Regions from separate parts of the Gulosibacter sediminis genome, predicted to be linked through region 2. Evidence: riboswitches for the same ligand, from Rfam matches in the RefSeq annotation. Region 2 holds a riboswitch; the other holds the start of a gene.
The links. A riboswitch is a leader RNA that binds a small molecule or an ion and turns the genes downstream of it on or off. The one in region 2 is predicted to bind thiamine pyrophosphate.

Region 1: it holds a riboswitch for thiamine pyrophosphate, as region 2 does, so the genes downstream of both, QM019_RS06865 (thiamine ABC transporter substrate-binding protein) here and thiD (bifunctional hydroxymethylpyrimidine kinase/phosphomethylpyrimidine kinase) in region 2, are expected to answer to the same signal.

What each region holds. Positions count from the first base shown of each region.
Region 1 covers NZ_JASCYH010000015.1:25,330-34,260, reverse strand. Annotated here, with positions in the region: gene QM019_RS06905 (mechanosensitive ion channel family protein) at 1-502, shown strand, start outside; gene QM019_RS06900 (SDR family NAD(P)-dependent oxidoreductase) at 499-1,317, opposite strand; gene QM019_RS06895 (globin) at 1,373-1,777, shown strand; gene QM019_RS06890 (NAD(P)-dependent alcohol dehydrogenase) at 1,841-2,947, opposite strand; gene QM019_RS06885 (hypothetical protein) at 3,027-3,602, opposite strand; gene QM019_RS06880 (rhomboid family intramembrane serine protease) at 3,679-4,314, shown strand; gene QM019_RS06875 (ABC transporter ATP-binding protein) at 4,220-4,891, opposite strand; gene QM019_RS06870 (ABC transporter permease) at 4,888-6,531, opposite strand; gene QM019_RS06865 (thiamine ABC transporter substrate-binding protein) at 6,518-7,435, opposite strand; TPP riboswitch at 7,619-7,722, opposite strand; gene gdhA (NADP-specific glutamate dehydrogenase) at 7,760-8,931, opposite strand, start outside.
Region 2 covers NZ_JASCYH010000042.1:9,084-18,014, reverse strand. Annotated here, with positions in the region: gene thiE (thiamine phosphate synthase) at 1-355, shown strand, start outside; gene QM019_RS11120 (3-oxoacyl-ACP reductase) at 352-1,143, shown strand; gene thiD (bifunctional hydroxymethylpyrimidine kinase/phosphomethylpyrimidine kinase) at 1,147-1,977, opposite strand; TPP riboswitch at 2,048-2,141, opposite strand; gene QM019_RS11110 (MFS transporter) at 2,189-3,463, opposite strand; gene QM019_RS11105 (formyltetrahydrofolate deformylase) at 3,486-4,367, shown strand; gene QM019_RS11100 (DNA-3-methyladenine glycosylase family protein) at 4,488-5,417, shown strand; gene QM019_RS11095 (tyramine oxidase subunit B) at 5,543-6,676, opposite strand; gene QM019_RS11090 (anthranilate synthase component I) at 6,870-8,931, opposite strand, start outside.

The DNA of each region.
Region 1 (8,931 bases), on a different contig from region 2:
AGACCAGATCGGCGTCGGCGACGACGTCGACATGGAGTACGCGATCGGCACGGTCGAGGCCGTCGGCATTCGCGTCACCCAGGTGCGCGACGTCTACGGCCAGCTCTGGTACGTACGCAACGGTGAGATTCAGCGGGTCGGAAACTACTCGCAGGGCTGGAACCGGGCGATCATCGACCTGCCTGTGCCGTATTCCGAAGACCGCGAGCGCGTTCAGCGCCTCGTCGAGCAGGTCGGCAGCGACATGTACGAAGACATCGACTGGATGATGAAGCTGCTCGAGAAGCCGAGCGTGTGGGGTCTCCAGACCCTCTCGGCCGACGCGGTCATCATGCGCCTCGCGGTGAAGACCTCACCGGGCGAGCGCTGGAGCGTCGAGCGCGAGTTGCGCGCGCGCATCCAGGATGCACTCAAAGCCGAGAATATCGCGCTGCCGCCAATGAACCTCGTGCGCTTCGACGGCCCCAACGGCATCGAGCCCCGCCCGGCCGAGGAGAACTAAACCGGCGTGCCTCGGCCGCGGAAGTGATCCATGCCGTGGTTAAGACCGAACGCGTCGAGGATGCGCTCGGCGGCGGGCACCGGCACGAGTCGTGTCGCGTAGATCGTCGAGGCGAACGGCGGCGTGACGAGTCGCGCCCGGCCTCGCTCGATCGCCTTGAGGATCTGAATCGCGACGGCGCGCGGCTGCTGGATCGGTAGGAGGTGCGGGAAGCGCGTGGTCACCCCGGCGAACATGCCCGTGTCGATGTAATACGGGCACACGACGAGCGTGCGCACTCGCGACCCCTCGGCACGAAGCTCGTTGCGCAGCGCCTCGGTGAAGCCGACCGCCGCGAACTTGGACGCGGAATAGTCGGACTGCCGAGCGACCCCGACCAGCCCCGCGGCCGAGGCGATGTTGACGATGAGCCCGCGGTCGCGCCGCACCATGCCTGGCAACACATACCGGGTCGTCGTGTGCAGCGCGATCGCGTTCACCTCGTAGGTGCGGCGCACCTCCTCGCCGCTCGTGGCGGCGAAGGGCTTGCCCGTTGCGATGCCCGCGTTGTTGATCAGGATGTGGACGACGCCGAAGCGTGCCTCGGCCTGCGCCGCCGCGTCGGCCACCGCATCCTCATCGGTGACGTCAACGCGGGCGGTGATCACCTCGCTACCGAGCCGGCGCACCTGGGCTGCGACCCCATCGAGCTCGGCGAGGTCGCGATCCCAGAGCACCACGCCTGCCGCGCCGCGCGTGGCGGCGCCGAGCGCGAGGAGTCGACCAATGCCGCGCGCGGCACCCGTAATCAGCACGATTCGTCCCTGAATCTTCATGGGACGATGCTACGGCGGGCCGCCTAGGTAGTCGCCACCTGGCTAGGCTGGAGGCATGTCTGATGCGCCGCTCCACACCCTCTATGACGAAGTCGGCGGAATGACGACCTTCGAAACGCTTGTGCGTCGCTTCTACGACGGCGTGCAGCAAGATCCGGTGCTCTGGCCCATGTACCCGGCCGACGACCTCGAGGGTGCGATTTGGCGCCTGAGCCGGTTTCTCGGCCAGTACTTCGGTGGGCCGGCCACCTACTCGTCGATGCGCGGGCACCCTCGCCTGCGCATGCGCCACGTCGAATTTCATGTGAACCCCGACGCCCGCGACCGCTGGCTCACGCACATGAGCGCGGCCCTCGACACCATGGGCTTTTCGCCGATGGTGCGCTCGTCGATGGATGCCTACTTCGACCGCGCCGCGCACGCGATGGTGAACACGTTCGAGCCGACGCCCGAGCAATAACCACCACGCGGAAAACGAGCAACGCCCCGCCTGATGACCGGGGCGTTGCTCGTAGTGCGGTGCTTACTGTTCGAAGACGAGCACGGGCTTGATAACCTCGCCCGACTTCGACGCCTCGAAGGCCTCGTTGATCTGCTCGAACGAGAAGGTCTTCGAAATCTTCTCGATCGGGAACTTGCCGAGGCGCCACAGGTGCACGAGGCGCGGAATGAAGTCCTGCGGCACGGCGTCGCCCTCGACGATGGTCTTGAACGACCAGCCCTTGATGAGCGAGGCGCCCACCTCGAAGTTCACCTCGGCGCCGGGCTTCGCGGCACCGACGAGGCCAAGGGTGCCCTTCACTGCGAGCAGCGGCGCGGCCGAGCTCGTCACGGCGGGCACGCCGGTGGTGTCGAGCACGAAGTCGAGCCCGCGGCCGCCGGTGATCTCGGCCACGCGAGCCTCGACGTCCTCCTTGCCCGAGTTGATGCTGTGGGTCGCCCCAAGCTCCTTCGCGAGCGCGAGGCGGTCGTCGTTGAGGTCGAGCGCGATGATCGTCGTGGCGCCGATCGCGGCGGCGGCCATGATCGCGGCCGAGCCGACCGCGCCGGTGCCGAAGACACCAACGCTTGCGCCCGCGCCGACCTGGAGCGAGTTGATGATCGCGCCCGCGCCGGTCGAGAGGCCGCAGCCGAGGGGGCCGAGCAGCTCGAGCGGGGCGTCGTCGTCAACCTTCACGACGTTGCGCTCGGTGGCGATCGCGTAGGTCGCGAAGCTCGACTGGCCGAAGAAGTTGCTGCTGACGGGCTCGCCGTCGCGGCTGATGGCGCTCGAGCCGTCGGTGCGGCCGCCGCCGAAGTTGTAGGCGTTGAACTCGAGGCAGTACGCGGGCTTGCCGCCGAGGCAGTTGTCGCAGTGGCCGCACGAGTTAAAGCCGAGCACGACGCGGTCGCCGGGCTTCACCGAGGTGACGGCGGCGCCGACCGACTCGACGACGCCGGCGCCCTCGTGGCCGAGCACGACCGGGAAGTTCGTGGGGTACCCGCCGTCGCGGATGAACGCGTCGGTGTGACAGACACCGGTCGCGACGAGCTTGACGCGAATCTCGTTCGCGCGAGGATCCTCGAGGTCGAGGGTCTGAACTTCAAAACCGGCGGAGGCCGCCGAAACGACTGCTGCACTGATTTGCATGCGTTTTCCTCTTTTCTGACGGGAGTAACCGTACTCCCCCTGCAAGAGGAAAGCATGCAGGTTCGTTGATACGTGTGTGTTAGGCGTCGCCGAGGCGAATCGACGAGTCGATCGTCTCGATCAGCGCCACACTGTCGTCGGTGTCCGCGCCGGTAAATTCGACGGCGTAGATGGTGCCGGTCTTCTCGTCCTGGAGAAACCACCAGTGCCTGACCATCTCGGTGCCGGCCTCGGTCACGAAAGAGTGCTCGGCGGTGCGAGCGGTCACCGCGCCCGGATATGGCTGGCCGGGCTGCATCGTCGAGCCGGTGATGCCGTGCTCGGTCTCGGCGTCCTCGTCGGGCGCACTCACCTGTGAGACCGCCTCGGCGACGGTCGTCGCGTCGTGATAATCGGGCGAGAACCGCAGCGTCGAGGTCTCGCCACCCTTGTCGGTGCTCGAGTAGGCGACGGGATACACCTCGGTCGCGTCCGAGCGGCTCACGTCTTCCCAACTCGTGGGGACGTCGCAGCGCAGCGCCGCGATCGAGATCGTCTCGGTCGCCATCGTCTCGCCCTGGCTGTCGGCCGCGCTCCATTGACTCGAGGTAGTCGACAGCGTCGGGGCGCAGCCAGTGAGGCACACAGCAACCAGGGCCGACAACGCTGTCACCACTACTCGCCTCGATTGCACCCCTAGACACTAGCAACACCTGAACCGATGCAAAAACTGATTCTGCTTGACTGGCTACATGCGCACATACGAGGTGTCCCCCGCCAACCCCAAACCTCGGCGCTGGCCTGCGGTTTTGCATCCCGCCGTGCTGCTCGCGGTGATGTGGCTCGTCGAGATCTTTGACCGGATCCTCCCAGGTCAATGGGAACGCTTCGGCCTACGGGCATGGGATTTCTCATCGCTGCCGGGCATCGTGCTCGCGCCGCTGCTCCACAGCGACTGGAATCACCTCATCGGCAACTCCGTGCCGTTCCTCGTGCTCGGCATGCTCATCGCGTTCGAAGGTGCGCGGCGATTCTGGCTGGTGACGCTCATCGTCGCGGTAATCGGCGCGCTCGGGCCGCTCTTCCTCACCGCGCCGGGCACCATCACGGTCGGCGCATCCGGGCTCGTGTTCGGCTACTTCGCCTACCTGCTCACCCGCGTCTTCGTCGCGCGCGAGATGCGCCACCGGCTGCTCTTCGGCGTCATCGCGGTGGTCGTCGCGCTGCTCTACGGCAGCGCGATGCTCACCGGCATCTTCGCGGCGGGCGCGGGTGTCTCGTGGCAGGGCCACCTCACGGGTGCGCTTGGCGGGGTCGCCGCGGCCCTAGTGCTGCGAGGTCGACCACGCGATCCGCAATCGTCGTCGCCTCTTGGCGGTCGTGCGTGACGTAGATCGCGGCCGTGCCCGTCGACTTGAGAATCGTGCGGAGGTCGACCGCGAGCCGCCCGCGCAGCTCGGTGTCGAGCGCCGACAGCGGCTCATCGAGCAGCAATAAGCGCGGCGTCACCGCGAGCGACCGAGCGAGGGCGACCCGCTGCGCCTGCCCGCCCGAGAGGGTCTGCACCGCGCGGTCTTCGTAGCCGGGCAGGTCGACGAGCTCGAGCATCTCCGCGACGCGCTCGCGGCGCTGCGCCTTCGGCATGCCCGCGACCTCGAGCCCGTAGGCGAGGTTCTTCGCGACGGAGCGGTAGGGAAACAGCTGGCCGTCCTGAAACACCATGCCGCACCCACGGCGGTGGGTGGGCAGCTCGTTCACGAGCTCGCCGCGCATCCGCACCTCGCCCGCGCTGACGCGTTCGAGGCCCGCGATGCCACGCAGGAGCGACGACTTGCCGAGGCCGGATGCGCCGAGCAGCGCGACGACCTCGCCATCGGCGACCGTGAGGTCGATGTCGCGCACGGGCGTGCTGCCGTCGGGGTAGCGCACGGTCACGCCGCGCAGTTCGAGTGCCGGTTCGGTCACCAGGCACCTCCGATCGTGGTTCGGGCCGGGCGTGGGCGCAGGTACTCGCTGAGCAGCATCATGGTGCCGCAGATGACGGCGAGGAGCACCGACGCCGCGAGCGCCATGCCGTAGTTGTCGCCGCCGGGTCGGCCGAGCAGGCGAGCGATGAGAATAGGCAGGGTCGCGCGCTCGGGCGAGGCGAGGAAGCTCGTGGCCCCGAACTCGCCAAGCGAGGTGGCGAACGCGAAGCCCGCCCCGATGCCGAGCGCCCGCGCGAGTACGGGTCCGTCGACGGTGCGCAGGATGCGCCAGGGCGTCGCGCCGAGGGTCGCTGCAGCGTCACGCAGTCGCGGGTCGATGGCGCGCATCGCGGGCACGAGTGAGCGCACGACGAGCGGCAGGGCGACAACCGCCTGCGCGAGCGGCACGAGCGTGCCGGAGTGCGCGAGCTGCGGAGCGACGGCCTGGAGCGAGACCACGTAGCCGAAGCCGAGGGTCACCGCCGAGACGCCGAGCGGCAGCATGATCGCGAGGTCGAGCACGCGCTGGCCGGCGGCCGCGACCCCACGCACGCGCCGTGATAACAGCAGCGCGAGGGGAATGCCGAAGAGCAGCGAGATCCAGGTGGCGTCGACCGCCGCCTGCAGCGAGTGCTGTAGCGCGGCGAGCACGGTCACTCCCCCAGAGAAGCCGTCGCCGCTGCTCGAGAGCGCCGCGTAGTTGTGCAGACTCCAAGCGCCGTCGACGCGCACCGAGCGGATGAGCAGGGTCGCGAGCGGCAGCAGCTCGAGACCGAACACCGTGAATGCGGCGATCACGGCGGCGGGGACGTCCTCGCGGCCCAGCGGCAGCTCGGGGTTGTCGCGAAGCTTGAGGCGCGACTCGGTGCGGCGGTTCAGCCGGGCCGAGACGACCAAGGTCGCGACGACGATGAGCAGTTGCAGAGTCGAAAGCACCGCCGCGGTCCGCAGGTCGAGGAACACCGTGGTCTGGGTGTAAATCTCGGTCTCGAGCGTACCCGGCGCGGGCGTGCCGAGCGTCAGCACGATGCCGAACGCGGTCGAGCAGAACAGCAGCACGAGACACGCCGAGGCGACGATCGCCGGCACGAGCTGCGGCAGCGTGACGGTGAGGAACGCGCGCGTTGGCGACGCGCCAAGGGTGCGCGCCGCCTCGGCGAGACGCGGGTCGAGGCCGCGCCAGAAACTCCCCACCTGCCGGGCAACGACCGCGACATTAAAGAAGACGAGCGCGAGCACGACCGAGAATGTCGTGCCGTCGAGCCCGAGCCAACCGAGGGGGCCGGTCGACCCAAGCAGCGCCCGGAAGGCGACACCGACCACCACGGTGGGGAGCACGAACGGCACGGTGATGAGGCCGCGCAGCAGCGCGCCGCCGGGCACGCGCCGGCGGTAGAGGATGCTCGCGGTCGGCACGCCCAGCACCACCGCGCCGAGCGCGGCGGCGAGGGCGAGGCCGATCGTGTTCGCAAGCAGCTGCCAGGTGCGAGCGCTGGTAAGCACCTCACCGTAGCCGGTGAGGTCGATGCCGGAGTCGCTCGAAATGCCTCGCCACAACATGCTGGCCACGGGCCAACCGAAGAAGACGGCGAGGAACGCGAGAACTGCGGCGCCCGCGACCCAGCTAGCTCGCCTCATACAGTGTGTTCCACTCCTCCAGCCAAGTGTCGCGGTTGCTCGCGACCTCAGCCGCGTCGAGGTCGAGTGGCTCATCGACGAGGCTCGCGTGCTTGGCCCACTCGCTCGGCAGCTCGACGGCGTCGTCGACCGGGTACATGTACATCGACTCGGGCAGTGCTTGCTGGAACTCCGTGCTCAGCATGAAGTCGATGAATGCCTGCGCGCCGGTCGGGTTCTCGGCGCCCTTCGTGACGCCGGCGTACTCGACCTGGGTCGTGCAGCTCGCCTCGAGCACGCCCGTGGTGCCGCCCGATTCGGCCGGCGACGACGAATAGCTCAGCACGAGCGGGAACTCGCCCGCGCCCTCGGCTCCCGAGAAATCGACGTAGTAGACGTCCGACCAGCTGCCCTCGACCTTGGCGCCGCCGTCGAGCAGTTGCTGCCAGTAGTCCTGCCAGCCGTCGCCGTACTCGGCGATGGTCGCGACGAGGAACGCGAGGCCGGGCGAGGAGGTGAGCGGGTTCGTCACGGCGAGCAGCGGCGCGTACTCGTCGGTGGCGAGGTCGTCGAGCGTCGTCGGCTCGTCGATGCCGTTTGATTCGAACCACTCGTGGTCGATGTTGACGCACACCTGGCCCTGGTCGATCGGCGTGAGCTGGTCGCTGAGCACCAGGTCGTCGGCGGATGCGGGCAGGCTCGGCGAGGTGTACGACGCGAGCACGTCGGCGTCGACCACGGTCTGCGCTGAGTAGTTGTCGAGGCCGTATACACCGTCGACGCCCGGGGCATCGCCCGCGAGCAGCAGCTGGCTCGTCACGACGCCGGCGTCGCCGGGCGAGGTGATGACGAGGTCATAGCCGGTCGCCGATTCGAACTCGGCGATGAGCTCGTCGCTCACGTTGAACGAGTCGTGCGTGAGCATCGTGACGGTGCCCGGGGCGGACGAGCTCGGCTCGTTTCCCCCAGCACCGCCGACAAGCGTGCACCCGCTCAGTAGCAGCCCCGTCGCCACGAGGGCGGCGGTTGAGGCAAGTCGGGTAGATGATCGACGTAGCATTCAGTCCTCCATTCGCATGGAGGGCATCCGCGCGCGACACAGCGCCCGGATGGAGAGAACTCGACTTCCTTCGCCGGTACTAGCCGGATCAGGTTCGAGGGTCTGCCAGTGTGGCACTCTCAGCGCCGCTCGGCGCTCCCCTGTCGTTCTCGTTCATCCTACCCGGCTGGCGGGCAGGGGCGAATCGGCCTAGACGAGGCCCTGCGCGATCATCGCGTCGACGACCTTGGTGACACCGGCGATGTTCGCGCCGAGCACGTAGTCGCTCGGGGCGCCGTACTCCTGCGCGGTGGCACGGCAGGTCTCGTGCACATCGACCATAATCTCTTCGAGGCGCGTCTCGGTGTAGTCGAAGGTCCAGCGGTCGCGCGAGGCGTTCTGCTGCATCTCGAGCGCGCTCGTGGCGACGCCACCGGCATTCACGGCCTTCGCCGGGCCGAACAGCACGCCTTCGGTCTCGCGCATGAGCGAGGCGGCGTCGGCGGTGAGCGGCATGTTCGCGCCCTCGGCGACGACCTTGAGGCCGTTGTTGATCAGCGTCTGCGCGGCGTGCACGTCGAGCTCGTTCTGTGTGGCGCAGGGCAGCGCGACGTCGACGGGTACCTGCCACACGTCGTTGCGGTTCTCGTGGAACTCAACGCGGCTGCTGCGGCGGTCGGCGTACTCGCTGATGCGGCCGCGCTCTTCGAGCTTGATCTGCTTGAGCAGGTCGAGGTCGATGCCGTCGGGGTCGTAGATCGAGCCCTTCGAGTCCGAGGCGGTCACGACGACCGCGCCGAGCTCCTGCGCCTTCTCGATCGCGTAGATCGCGACATTGCCCGAGCCTGAGACCGAGACGCGCTTGCCGTCGAAATCTTCGCCCTGGGTCGCGAGCATCTCGCGAGCGAAGAAGATGGTACCGTAGCCGGTCGCCTCGGGGCGCACGAGCGAGCCGCCCCACGAGAGGCCCTTGCCCGTGAGCACGCCCGACTCGAAGCGGTTGGTGATGCGCTTGTACTGGCCGAACATGTAGCCGATCTCGCGCGTGCCGACGCCGATGTCGCCCGCGGGCACGTCGGTGTACTCACCGATGTGGCGGTAGAGCTCGGTCATGAACGACTGGCAGAACGCCATGATGTCGCGGTCGCTGCGGCCGTGCGGGTCGAAGTCGCTGCCACCCTTACCCCCGCCGATGGGCAGTCCCGTGAGCGAGTTCTTGAAGGTCTGCTCGAAGCCGAGGAACTTCACGATGCCGAGGTTGACCGTCGGATGGAAGCGCAGCCCACCCTTGTACGGGCCGAGGGCCGAGTTGAACTCGACGCGGTACCCGCGGTTGATGTTGACGTTGCCCTTCGAGTCGATCCACGGCACACGGAAAATCA
Region 2 (8,931 bases):
GATCGTCGGCCTCACCGCGAACACGTCCGCCCACCTCGCGGCCGTTGCCGCGCTGCCGGTCGGCACGGTCGACTACCTCGGCATCGGCGTGATCCGCCCGACCTCGACGAAGCCCGACCATCCGCCCGCCCTCGGCATCGCGGGTTTCGCCGCCCTCGCCGCGAGCACCCCACTGCCAGCGGTCGCGATCGGCGGCATCCGTCCCGACGACGTCGCCCCGCTCCGCGACGCCGGCGCGGCGGCCATCGCCCTCGTCTCGGCGATCTGCGCCGCACCCGACCCCACACTCACCGCCCGCGGCCTCGCCGCGGCCTGGCACACCGCATCCGCTTCCACCCGAAAGGCCCACGCATGACCACCACCATCGACCCCACCACCGCGCTCCCCCTGGCCGAGCAGCTCGTGCTCGTCACGGGCGGCGCGCGCGGACTCGGCCGCGCCCTCACCCAGGCGTTCGTGCGCGAAGGCGCCCGCGTCGTTGTCAACTACCGCACCAGCCGCGAAGCGGCCGAGCAGCTCGAGGCGACGAATCCCGGCCGCGTGGTGGCCGCTCGCGCCGACGTGCGCGACCCCGCCGAGGTCGAGCAACTCTTCGCCGCCGCCGATGCCGCATTCGGTGCGCCCGTGACCACCGTCGTCAACAACGCGCTCATCGACTTCTCGTTCAACGGCGACGCGCGCGCGAAGGCCGACGAGATCGACTACGCCGACTTCGACACGCAGTTCTCGGGCACAATCCGCGGCGCGCTCAACGTGATTCAGACGGCCGCCCCGCACTTCGCCCGCGCGGGTTCGGGCCGGGTCGTCAACATCGGCACGAACCTGTTTCAGTACCCCGTCGTGCCGTACCACGACTACACCGCCGCGAAGGCCGCACTGCTCTCGCTCACGCGCACCTTCGCCGACGACCTCGGGCCTCGCGGCATCACCGTGAACATGATCAGCGGCGGCTTGCTGCGCACCACCGACGCGAGCGCCGCGACGCCGGATGCGGTGTTCGACGCCATCGCGCAGGGCACCCCACTGCGCTCGGTCACGACGCCCGAGCAGTTCGCCGACGCCGCCCTGTTCTTCGCGTCGCCGTGGGCGCGCGCCGTGACCGGGCAGAACCTCGTCGTCGACGGCGGGCTCGTGAAGAACTAGCGGCTACGCGCCAACGACCGCGGGCACGGGCCAGAGCTCATGAAAGTGATGCACCGGCCCGTGCCCCGAACCCACCTCGAGTTCGTCGGCGTGCCGCAGCGCGCCCGTGAGGTACCGCTTCGCCAGCTCAACGCTCGTGGGCACGTCGTGCCGTGGTAGGAGCGCCGCGATCGCGGCCGAGAGGGTGCAGCCCGTGCCATGGGTGTTGCGGGTGCGGATGCGCGGGGCCGCGTACTCGCGCGCGCACGGCTCGTCGGCGTGCCCGCTCGCGAGCAGGTCAACGCTCGCCTCCCCCGCGAGGTGCCCGCCCTTGAGCAACACCCACTCGCTGCCGCAACCGCGCAGGCGCTGGAGCAGCTCGCGCATCCCCTCGACGTCGCGGGGTTCGGCGCCGCCCGCGAGCACGGAGCCCTCGGGCAGATTTGGAGTGATGACGGTGGCCCGCGGCAGCAGCTCGTCACGGATCGCCGCCACCGTGTCCTGCGCGAGCAGGTGGTCGCCGCTCTTCGCGACCATCACCGGATCGAGCACGACCGGCACCTCAGGCACCGTGTCAAGGCCGCGCGCGATCGCCGCGACGATGCCCGCGTTCGCGACCATGCCGATCTTGATCGCGTCCACGCGTACATCGTCGGTCACCGCGGCGAGCTGCGCCGCGACGAAGTCGGGCTCGAGGGCGACGATGTCGCGCACCCCGTGCGTGTTCTGCGCGACGACCGCGGTGATCACGCTCATGCCGTACGCGCCCTGCGCCGCGAAGGCCTTGAGGTCGGCTTGGATGCCCGCGCCGCCGCTCGGGTCGGTTCCGGCAATCGAGAGAACGTTGGCAATCATGGTCGACCTCGGTTTCCTGAGCCGCTACGAGGACGAATGCGACGCCAGCAAGCCGGCGCGTGCCGACGTACCAACGTCGCCGCGACATCCCTCCGCGAGTGCGAACTCGATCAGGTTCTCGGGTGTGATCTCAGCCCCTCGGTGGGGCACCCCGTGTCTTCGGCCAGGCTAGCGCACGCCGGCTCGCGCTCGCTGGCCGCGGTGCCGCGAATCAGCGGATGGGCGGGGTTGCGACCGCCGCGCGTCGCTGCCGAAAGTCCATCACCATCATGCCGATGAATGCGCAGCCGACCAGGGTGAGGAAGGCGGGCGCGACCGACCAGATGCCGTAGTCGTCGAGGAGGAGGCCGCCGATGAACGCGCCCGAGCCGATGCCGAGGTTGAAGCCCGAGGTGTAGAGCGCGCTTGAGAGGTCGCGGTGCTTGCGTGGCGCAACCGCGAGCAGACGCGACTGGAGCAGGGTCGGGAGGAAGCCCATCCCGGCGCCCCAGAGCCCAAGCCCCACGACGACGAGCGGCAGCACCTGCGGCGCGAACGCGAGGCTCCCCGCGCCGAGCAGCATGCAGGCGTACGCGACCGCAAGGCCGAGCGTCGACCGGTTCGAGAAGAGCAGGCCGGTGATCATCGTCGCCAGCGCCGAGGTGATGCCGAAGGCGAAGAGTGCGGTCGCGAGCCACTCGGGCGGCAGCGAGACAATGCCGAGCAGGTACGGCGAGATGTAGGAGTAGAAGGAGTAGTTGCCCGACATCGTCAGCGCGCACAGCAATATGAGCAGGGCGACGAGATACATCGAGCGGGTTGGCCGTGGCACCCGAGGGCCGTCGAGGCCGGTCTTCTCGACGTCACCAATCGGTTGCGGGGCGGGCACGACCTCGATGGCCGAGGTCTCGGGTTGCTCCTCGACCCGTTTCGGCAGCACGAACCAGAGCAGCGCCGCGACGAGCACGCAGAGCGCGGCGATCGCGAAGAACGTCGTGCGCCAGCCGAGCACCTGCCCGAGCGCGGTGCCGAGCGGCACGCCGAGCACGAACGCGAGGCCACCGCCGCCGCCCGTGATCGACACCGCCTTCGTGAGCTGTTTCGAGGTGACGAGCGCGCCGGTGTACGACGTCACGGTCGCCCAAAAGACGCCGTGTGCGGCGCCCGTGAAGATGCGGGTGAGCACGACGATGGTGTAGCTCGGCGCGAACGCGGTGCCGATTGTGCCGATCGCGAAGGCCGTGAGCACGCCGACGAGCAGGATGCGCTTCGGCACCCGCTGCAGCAGGTAGACGAGCGGCGTCGACAGTGCGACGACAGTGAACGCGAAGATCGTCATGAGCAGGCCGATCTGCGACTCGCTCGCGCCGAGTCCCGCTGACATGAGCGGCATGAGCCCCGTGGGCAGCATCTCGACCGTCACCGAGAGGAATGTCGCGGCGGCGAGTGTGATGAGCGGGATCAGCGGAAACGGCCGTTCTGGCGCGCGTGACGAGGTTTCTGGCACGCTCTGAGGCTACGCTGGTGCGGTGACTGACACGCCCTCGAACGCCGCCGCATCGCCCGCTTCGCACCTTGTGCTGACCCTCGTCTGCGACGATCAGCCCGGAATCGTGCACGAGCTCACGGGAGCGATCACGCGCGGAGGCGGCAACATTGTCGAGCTGCAGCAGTTCTCGTCGCTCGATGCCGGCCGCTTCTTCCTGCGCTGCGAGGTCGAGACGTCGTCGAGCCGTGCCGACTTCGAGGCCGGCATCTACGAGGTGCGCGACGCCCTGCGGGCCGAGGTGCACATCGACGAGGCACACCGCCCGCTGCGCACGCTCGTGCTCGGCTCGAAGGCCGAGCACGCCGTGAACGACCTGCTGTTTCGTCAGCGTGCGGGGTACCTGCCGATCACCGTTCCTCGGGTCATGGCGAACCACGAAGTGCTCGGCAAGCTGGCCGGCTTCTACGATGTGCCGTTCGAGTTCCGCCCCGTGCGCAACGCGCAAGAGAAGGCGGACTTCGAGCGCCGCGTGCTCGAAGTCGTCGAGAGCGACGACATCGAGCTCGTCGTGCTCGCTCGCTACATGCAGATCGTCTCACCCGAGCTCTGCGCCGCGCTCGAGGGTCGGCTCATCAACATTCACCACTCGTTCCTGCCCGGCTTCAAGGGCGCGAACCCGTACCGTCAGGCCCACGCTCGAGGCGTGAAGCTCGTCGGCGCGACCGCCCACTTTGTGACCACCGACCTCGACGAGGGCCCGATCATCGAGCAGAACGTGCGCCGCGTCGACCACGCCGACACCGTCGCCGAGCTGCAGGCCATGGGCCAGGACGAAGAGTCGCGTACCCTCACGCAGGCCGTGAAGTGGTTCGCCGAGCACCGCATCCTGCTCGACGGGCACCGCACCATCGTCTTCCGCTAGCCGCGGGTCGTTCGGGCGGTGTCGGCGGCGCGCCCCACTTGCCAATCTCGGCACGACCATCGTTGTGCATCAACCGCGCGCCTGCCCGGCCGTGTCGGAGCCTCGGAGGAGCATGTTCACATGAGCAGTTTCCTTGAGCGCGAGTGGCAGCCGCCGCACCGTACCGATCTGGGGCTCACCCTGTCGGCGCTGCAGCACGGCGCCGGGGATCCAACGTTCCAGTGGCTTGCGGGCGGCACGGATGCGTTGCTCGCCCGCCGCTTCGGCGATGCCAGCGCAACACTGCGGCTCACGCAGCTCGCGGGCGGCACGCTGCGCGCCCGCGCGTGGGGCGACGGCGCCGAGGCGGCACTCGAGGCCGCGCCCGAGATCTGCGGGGCGGCCGACGACGCCGCGGGCTTCGACCCGCTACTTCCTGAGGTCCGGGCCGAGTTTCGGCGCGCGAGCGGCATGCGCGTGCCCCGCACCGGCGCGGTGTTCGCCGAACTCGTTCCCGTGGTGCTCGAGCAAAAGGTGATCGTGCAGCAGGCGACGGCGTCATACCGGCGCCTTGTGCTGCGCTTCGGCGAGGCCGCACCCGGTCCGCTGCCGCCCGAGCTCGCGGCCCGCATGCGCGTGGCGCCGTCCGCCGCCGCGTGGCGACGTGTGCCGAGCTGGGAGTGGCACCGCGCGGGCGTCGAACCGGCGCGCAGCCGCACCGTCGCGCGGCTCGCCGAGCGTGCGAGCGCCATCGACCGGCTCGCACAGCACCCCGCCGCCGTGGCCCGAGAGCGGCTCGAGTCGCTTCCGGGCGTAGGCCGCTGGACCAGCGCGGAGCTCGCGCAGCGCGCCCTCGGCGACGCCGATGCTGTGTCGGTCGGCGACTATCACCTGCGCAAGTACGTCGGCCACGCGCTCGAGGGCCGCGACTTCAGCGACGACGAGATGCTCGCCGCGCTCGAACCGTGGCGCGGCCAGCGCTTCCGCGCCGTGCGCCTACTGCTCGCGGCTGGCCCGCGCCGCCCACGCCGTGGCCCCCGCCTCGAAAAGGTCGACTACCGGGCCTTCTAGCGCCGCTTCACTCGGCTGCCGTGTCCCAGCTGCCCCAGAGGTGACGCAGAAGAGAGATATATACCCCCTGCGCCGTCTATAGGACAGCTGGGTCACGCGACGGCGATGACCGCCGTCGCGCGGTGTCAGACGAGTGCCGGTGTCTGCCAGAGCGGCAGGCTCGTGCCGATGCCCCGCTCGAGGGCGTTGCGGTACAGCACGGTGCCCCACGCGACGTCCTCGATCGGCAGGCCACCGATCGACACGAGCACGATCTCCTCGGGCGTGCGGCGGCCCTCGGTGCGGCGTTCGACGACGGGGCCGAGCTCCTCGATGTCCCAGTGACGCAGCTTGTTTTCAGAGACGAGGTCGAGGAACTTGTTGCCGATGATGCCGACGTGGTGGTGCGTCGGTGTCGGGAATTCCATGCCCCACGCTTCGTAGAGACCGTACGAGTCGACAACCTTGCGCACCTCTTGCGCCTCGAGCCCCTCGTCGATGTTCGCGGCGGCCGGCATCGTCACGAACGCGCCTGCCTCGAGCCACTCTCGGCGAATGAGCGGGTACGCATCGACGTCACCTGCCTTCGCAGTCGTGCAGACCGCGACAACATCGCTGCCGCGCACCGCGGCCTCGTCGCTGTCGACCTGCTCGATTGTCGTGATCTGCGGCACGAACTCGCCCACCCACGCACGGAAGTCATCGATGCCCTGCTGGCTGCGGCCACGCACCCGAACGGTGTCGAGCATCGGACACGCCACCGCGAGCGCAGCGAGTGTCGTGCGCCCCATGACACCCGGGCCGATCACGCCAGCGACGCGCGAGTCGCTGCGGGCAAAGTGGCGGGCGGCGACCCCCGAGACGGCGCCGGTGCGCATCGCCGAGAGCAGGTTGGCCGATATGAGCGCGAGCGGCGCCGCAGTGTCGGTGTCGTTGAGCATGAACATGAGGATCGAGCGCGGCAGGCCCTTGTCGCGGTTCGCGAGGTTCGAGCCGTACCACTTCACGCCCGTCGTGCCGAACGAGCCACCGAGGTAGGCCGGCATCGCGGTAAAGCGGCGGTCGTCGCTGTTCGCGGGCATATTCTCGAACGGCGGGTCATCGGGGAAAATCATGCGGGCGCCGTGCGAGTCGTTGTTCGGGCCGGCCATGCGGTAGTCGCCGGCGGCGTAGAGCGCGAAGGTCTCTTCCATCGCATCGACGCAGGCGGCCATGTCCATCACTCCAGCGGCGATCGTGTCGTCTTCGGAGAGGTAACGGAAATCAATACGCGTATTCACCGCTCGATTTTGGGCTCAATCGGTGAACGGTTGGTAATCGACGCGCCGACGAATATGCCCCAATTTTGACCGGTTTCTTCGCAACCATTCGTCACGTGACAAATTGCACCCAAAAACCCGCCTGACCAAGGGTTTCACGGCACATTGCGTCCACTCTGCGGCCCGTCGAAGCAGGCCCGCGCAACACGCCCGGCTAGCGCGCCGAAAGTTGCGGCGCGGGGATGCGCTCGAACACCGCGTCGATGATGCGGCGACCTGCCGCATCGCGCAGCGTCATGAGCGATTCGGGATGGAATTGCACCGCGAACCACGGCTGCGCGGGGTGCTGAATCGCCATCGGCACGCCGTCGTCGTCGCTCGCGACGACGACGAGTTCGTCGGGCAGCGTCGCCGGATCGATATACAGCGAGTGATAGCGGCCGGTCACGATGCGCTCGGGCAGTTCGTCGAGGAACCCCTCGGCCACTCGCACCGCTTCGCGCTCCTTGCCGTGCAGCGGATACCCGAGCTGGCCGAGCGACGCACCGAAGTACTCGCCGATCGCCTGCTGCCCGAGGCACACGCCAAACACGGCGAGGCCGCGAGCGTCGACGGCGGCGAGGATGCGCGCATCCTCGAAGTCGCGCGGGTTGCCAGGCCCCGGCGACATCACGACGAGGCTCGGGTCGGCGTCGTCGAGCGCGGCCTGAATGTCGGCCTCCGAAAGCCCACCCCGCGGCACGCGCACCGTGCGCACCTCGGCTCCGGTCGCGCGCAGGTAGCCGGCAAGCATCTGCACGAACGAGTCCTCGTGGTCGAACATGAGAATGCGGTGCCCCGCGCCGCTCGCGGCGACCGGCTCGGTCTCAGTTTCGGCCGCGGCCGTCGCATCCGGGCCCGCCGCAATCGCCTCGATCAGCGCCTGCGCCTTCATCTCGGTCTCGCGCTCTTCGTCTTCGGGCGTCGAGTCGATGAGCAGCGTGCCACCGGCGCGCACCTCGGCGATGCCCTCGCGGATCATCGCCGCGCGAATTGTCAGGCCGGTGTTGACGTCGCCGTCGGCATAGAGCACCCCGAGCGCGCCGGCGTACCAGGTGCGCGGCGAGCGCTCGTGCTCGTCGATGAACCGCATCGCCCAGATCTTCGGGGCCCCGGTAACGGTCACGGCCCACATGTGCGTCGCGATCGCGTCGAGCCCGTCGAAGCCTTCGCGCAGCCTGCCCTCGACGTGGTCGACGGTGTGGATCACCTTCGAGTAGAGCTCGACCTGGCGGCGCCCGATAATGCGGATGCTGTCAGGCTCGCAGATGCGCGACTTATCGTTGCGGTCGACGTCGGTGCACATCGTGAGCTCCGAGGCGTCCTTGTCAGAGTTGAGCAGGGTGCGGATGCGGTCGGCATCCTCGATCGCATCGGCGCCGCGGGCGATTGTGCCCGAGATCGGCGCGGTCTCGACCCGCGAGCCGTGCACACGCACGAACATCTCGGGGCTCGCGGTGACGAGAAACTCGTTGTCGCCAAGGTTCATGAGCGCGCCGTAGGGCGCGGGGTTGTCGCGCACGAGGTTGCGGAACACCTGCGCCGGCGAGGTGCGCACGGGGCGACGGAACGCCTGGCCCGGCACGACCTCGAACAGGTCACCGCGTGCGAACGAATGCTTCGCCTCACGCACGAGCGCGGCATACTCCCCCGGCGCGTGGTCGCGGCTCGCCTCGGCCGAGGCCGGCGCCGCGGTGAATGGCGACACGGTCTCGCTGCGGGCGACGCCGATGGTCGAGGCGCCCTCGTAGTCAAAGTCAAAGTCGTAGCGACGCGCGTCGCCGCGCTGCCGGTCAACGGCAAGGATGCTGTCGGGCAGATACACCGCGAGGTCGCGCTGCTCGCCGCCGGCGGGCTCGGCGAGCGTCTCGATCTGCCGCACGAGGTCGTAGCCGAACGCGCCGTAGAGGCCGAAGTGCCGGCCCGAGTCCTTTGGTAACTGCTCGAGAATGACCCGCAGCACCGTGAAGCTCGAGCGGCGGCGCGTGCGCTGCTCTTCGGGGAGCAGTTCGTCGCGCTGTGGGGTGACACGAATACGCGTGTCGGTCTCGTCGACCCGCTGGACGTCAATGCCGTCGGCGGCTTCGAGCGCGTCGGTGAAGCACGCGAGCGGCACCCGCCCGCGGTCGTTGAGCGCGCGCATCCGCAGCTCGAACCCGCGGCCCTCGAGCGAGAGCGGCGGGTCGATGAAGCCGATGTCCCATCGTGTGTAACGGCCCGGGTATTCGACGCCCGAC